Regions from separate parts of the Ruegeria sp. R8_1 genome, predicted to be linked through region 1. Evidence: riboswitches for the same ligand, from Rfam matches in the RefSeq annotation. Region 1 holds a riboswitch; the other holds the start of a gene.
The links. A riboswitch is a leader RNA that binds a small molecule or an ion and turns the genes downstream of it on or off. The one in region 1 is predicted to bind cobalamin.

Region 1 (2,197 bases):
TGGCTTTGGCGACACCCTCGGGGCCGGCCAGATCGGGTTTGGTCAGCAGGATGATATCGGCGCAGGAGATCTGATCCTCGAACACTTCGGACAGAGGCGTTTCGTGGTCGATGGAGTCATCGGCCATGCGCTGGGCATCCACCGCCTCGACATTGGGGGCAAAGCGACCAGCGGCAACGGCCTCGGCATCGGCCAGCGCGATCACGCCGTCCACGGTGATTTTCGAACGGATATCGGGCCAGTCGAACGCCTTGAGCAGCGGTTTGGGCAGGGCCAGACCCGAGGTTTCGATCAGTATATGCTCGGGGCGCGGCTCCAGCGCCATCAGCGCCTCGATCGTGGGGATGAAATCATCGGCGACGGTGCAGCAGATGCAGCCATTGGCCAGTTCCATGATGTTTTCCGCCGGACAATCGGGGATGGCGCAGGATTTCAGGATATCGCCGTCCACGCCGACATCGCCGAATTCATTAACCACAACGGCCAGACGCTTGCCCTGCGGGTTCTGCATCAGGTGCCGCACCAGCGTGGTTTTGCCCGAGCCCAGAAAGCCGGTGATCACAGTAACGGGAAGTTTTTCCAAAGTGGACATGTCAGGCTCCAATCGGGGGAATGCGCGAGGCGCAGTTTTTGCGGAAATGTTCGGGGCGCTCGCGCCATTTGACCAGACCGTCCTCGGTGGCCAGATATTTGGTCGCGCCGTCAACGATCACGTCGACATGGTCGACTTCGTTCAGGTTCTCATAAACAAAGGTCCAGCGCGCAGGGCCACCGCGCAGCACGATCGAGCATCCCTGATCGCAATTCGACAGGCATTCAACAGCCTTCAGCGCCACGCCCTCGGGCAGATCGGCCTGCTCCAGCGCCTTGTGCAGCAACGTGCCGGGGCGCTGGGCGTCATCTTCGACGGGCAGGCCCCTGCGGCACGTGGTGCAAACCAGCAGCTCGACCGGAGCGGTTTCGGTCACGTCTCTCATCCCCCTAAATCCTCATCGTGGGGGACGGGGTTTCATGCGGGTCGTGCGTGACCCGACACCGGAACACCCCGTCCGGTTTCAATCGCGGGTGCTGGCAGGTCTCCCGGCTTGCGGATTTCAGGGCGGTTGCCCTGTCGGATGACCCGCCTTCCCGGCCTTGCTGGCCAGTGGCTTGGGCACCCTCTCCGGTCACGGTCGCGGGGGCGGCTGCGTTTGACGGATGACCCGCTGACGCATTCCCTTTTCATCCATCTGCAGATGGACACCAACGGCTCGGACATGCGGCACCGGGCAGGCCCTTGTCAAGCGAGTCGCAAACATCTTTCGCACCGCAGGTTAAAAGCGACCTGACAGCGTCGCTGGGCGGCATGACTTTGGGTGGGGCGGCATGCTGCCATGAACAAAACGGCGCCAAAAAAGGAGGTGTATCGCATGAAGGTGGGCTTTATCGGCTTGGGCAATGTGGGCGGCAAACTGTCAGGGTCTTTGCTGCGCAACGGGATCGAACTGACGGTACATGATTTGAACTCTGACCTCGTCGACGGCTTCGTGTCACAGGGGGCCAAGGCCGCCGAAAGCCCGGCCCAGCTGATGCGCGATTGCGACGCGGTTATTACCTGCCTGCCATCGCCTGCCGCTTCGGACGCGGTGATGCAGGAGATGCTGCCCGAGGTCAGCCCCGGCAAAATCTGGATGGAGATGTCCACCACCGACGAGGCCGAGGTCAAGCGGTTAGGTGCACAGGTCATCGAACGCGGAGGGGCGGCCGTCGACTGTCCTGTATCGGGTGGCTGTCATCGCGCCGCGACGGGCAATATCTCGATCTTCGCGGGCTGCGACCGGGCCACATTCGAGCGCATACTGCCCTTTCTGACCACCATGGGCCGACGGGTTCTGCATACCGGTGACCTCGGGACTGCTTCGGTATTGAAAGTGCTGACCAATTACCTTGCCACCGCCAACCTGATCACCTGCGCAGAAGCACTTGTGACCGCGAAAGCCGCCGGGATGGATCTGAACACCACATACGAGGCAATCAAGATCTCATCCGGGACATCCTTCGTGCATGAAACCGAAAGCCAAGTCATTCTGAACGGCTCGCGGGACATTTCGTTCACGATGGATCTGGTAAAAAAGGACATTGGCCTGTTTCAGGATGTGGCGGACCGGGCGGGGGTGCCGCTCGAGATCAACCCGGTTATGATGCGTATCTTTGACGA
Region 2 (2,197 bases), on a different contig from region 1:
TTCGGTTTGCAGGTCAGTTTGCACGGCATAGAAGCGATGTGAAAAGGAGGGCGGGGATGGAGCCATTTGCAATTCACGCGGTCGCGGTCGGGGCTGGCCATGTCGCGCTGTCACCGCTGCCGGGGCGCACGGAGGAATATGCGCGGGATTTGGATGTTATCCGCCGCTGGCGGCCCGGTCTTGTGATCTCGATGACCACAAGCCCCGAGATGGCGCAGGCCGGGGCGGGAACACTGGGGGATGACCTGCGCGCCGAGGGCATAAGCTGGACGCACCTGCCGATTGTGGATTTTGGCGCGCCGTCACCAGACACCGAGGCCGCATGGCCGCAGATCAGCCAGTCCGCCGCGCATATTCTGGCGCGTGGAGGGCGGGTGCTGGTGCATTGCCGGGGCGGGTGCGGGCGGTCGGGGATGATCGCCCTGCGGCTGATGGTCGAACAGGGCATAGCACCTGACGCGGCGTTGCGTCGCTTGCGCGCCGTGCGGCCCTGTGCGGTTGAAACCGATGGGCAAATGCGCTGGGCAACCTGCGCGCCGGACTGAGTTACAGCGCCAGATGCTGCTGGGGCTGTGCTGATTGCGCCGGGGCCAGCTCTGACACTTCAAGCATGGCGCAGGGCGGCGCTGGCAACAGGCTGGCCGGACGGGCCGCCGCATCGGGGCCGAACAGCATATCCGCATAACCATCCAATGCGTCGAGCGAGGCGTCCGTGCTGGTGCCGCAGAAGATGCGAATTTGATCTTTCCGGGCGCGGAATCGAGCGATGCAGCCCTGTGGGCAATGGCCCAGCTCTCCGCTGCCGTCCAAGGCGAAGTCATCCGAAGTGGCGGGCACTGCGGATTCCATCGCTTGCACAACAGCCCGTGCCATCTGCGCCAGAGCCGGGCAGGTCTTGCCGGTTTTCTGACATAGGGTTGCACTGAATTGGTGCGTTTTTGTCTTCCAGATCATAATGCGCCCTCCGCGCGGGGAACGGGGCATGGATCAGGTGTGACAGCGCGCTGACAATCCCGCCCGGACACCCCGCCCGAGTTACAGTTTTGCTTTGATGGCAGGTCTCCTGACTTGCGGGTCATCGCGTTGCCGACCTTCCCAGCCGTTTGGCCAGTGGTATTTCGGCATTGCTTACCGCTTACAGTTGCGGGGGCAGTCGCGGCCTTGGTTCGTTCCGGCATGACCGGGCAGAATCGCACCGTGTTCCCTTTTCATCCTGTCCCGACACGGGACAAGAACCATCACGCCATCGCTAGCGGTTGAGCGGGCTTTGAGTCAAGCGGCAGTAGGTGCAAAGTGGACGTTTGGTCATCTTGATGCGCCCTTGACTCAGCCTGGCCAAAGAAGTGGGGATAAGGGGTAAACCGAACAGTTCAGATCAGGTGAGCAATGCTATGCTGGATGATACACCCCCCGTCCTGACCGAGGATTTTCGGTTTTCTGCCGGTTCGGCAATGCTGTCGGCGCGCCTGTACCGGCCCGTGACCGATCCCAAAGTCGCTGTGGTTGTACATGGTGCGACCGGTGTCCCGAGGGATTATTATCAGCATTTCGCGCATTGGCTGGCAGCGGATCAGGGGATCGCCTGCCTGACCTACGACTATCGCGACTTTGGCCACTCACTAACCGGACCACTGCAGGAATCGCGGGTGAAGATGGCGGATTGGGCGCTGACCGACATGCCTGCCGCCAGAGCGGAAATGCGCCAACGTTACCCACACGCAGAACACTGGAGCATAGGACACTCGGTCGGAGGGATGTTGGGGCCAATACAACCTGATATCGACCATATAGATCGCATGATCTGTGTGTGTTCGGGGCTGGTGACAATCAGTGATCACCCTTGGCCTTATCGCGCGCTGGCGTCCTTGTTCTGGTATGGACATGTTCCGCTGGCGGTAAAAACCGTTGGATACCTGCCAGGAAAGGCAGTGGGATTTGGGGCCGACCTGCCTGCATCGGTTTACTGGCAGTGGCGTAAGTGGTGCACGGCGCCCCAAAACTATCTGCCTGAAATCGGAAAAACGCTACCAGCCGCAACCTGGGCAGAGAAAGGCAAACCGGTCGATCTGTTCACTTTCGAGGACGACCAGATGGTTCCGCCCGAAGCCGTTTGGCGGTTGGCAGATCTGTACGGCTCCAGCGCTCGGCGTCATGTACTGTCACCGCAGGAATTCGGACTGAAGGACATTGGCCATAT

Region 2: it holds a riboswitch for cobalamin, as region 1 does, so the genes downstream of both, J7380_RS15995 (hypothetical protein) here and J7380_RS01750 (DUF1636 domain-containing protein) in region 1, are expected to answer to the same signal.

Annotation. Positions count from the first base shown of each region.
Region 1 covers NZ_JAGHRL010000001.1:351,500-353,696, forward strand. The annotation lists gene cobW (cobalamin biosynthesis protein CobW) at 1-592, opposite strand, end outside; gene J7380_RS01750 (DUF1636 domain-containing protein) at 594-977, opposite strand; cobalamin riboswitch at 1,053-1,262, opposite strand; gene J7380_RS01755 (NAD(P)-dependent oxidoreductase) at 1,374-2,197, shown strand, end outside.
Region 2 covers NZ_JAGHRL010000007.1:49,734-51,930, reverse strand. The annotation lists gene J7380_RS16000 (dual specificity protein phosphatase family protein) at 57-545, shown strand; gene J7380_RS15995 (hypothetical protein) at 547-954, opposite strand; cobalamin riboswitch at 1,036-1,255, opposite strand; gene J7380_RS15990 (alpha/beta fold hydrolase) at 1,392-2,197, shown strand, end outside.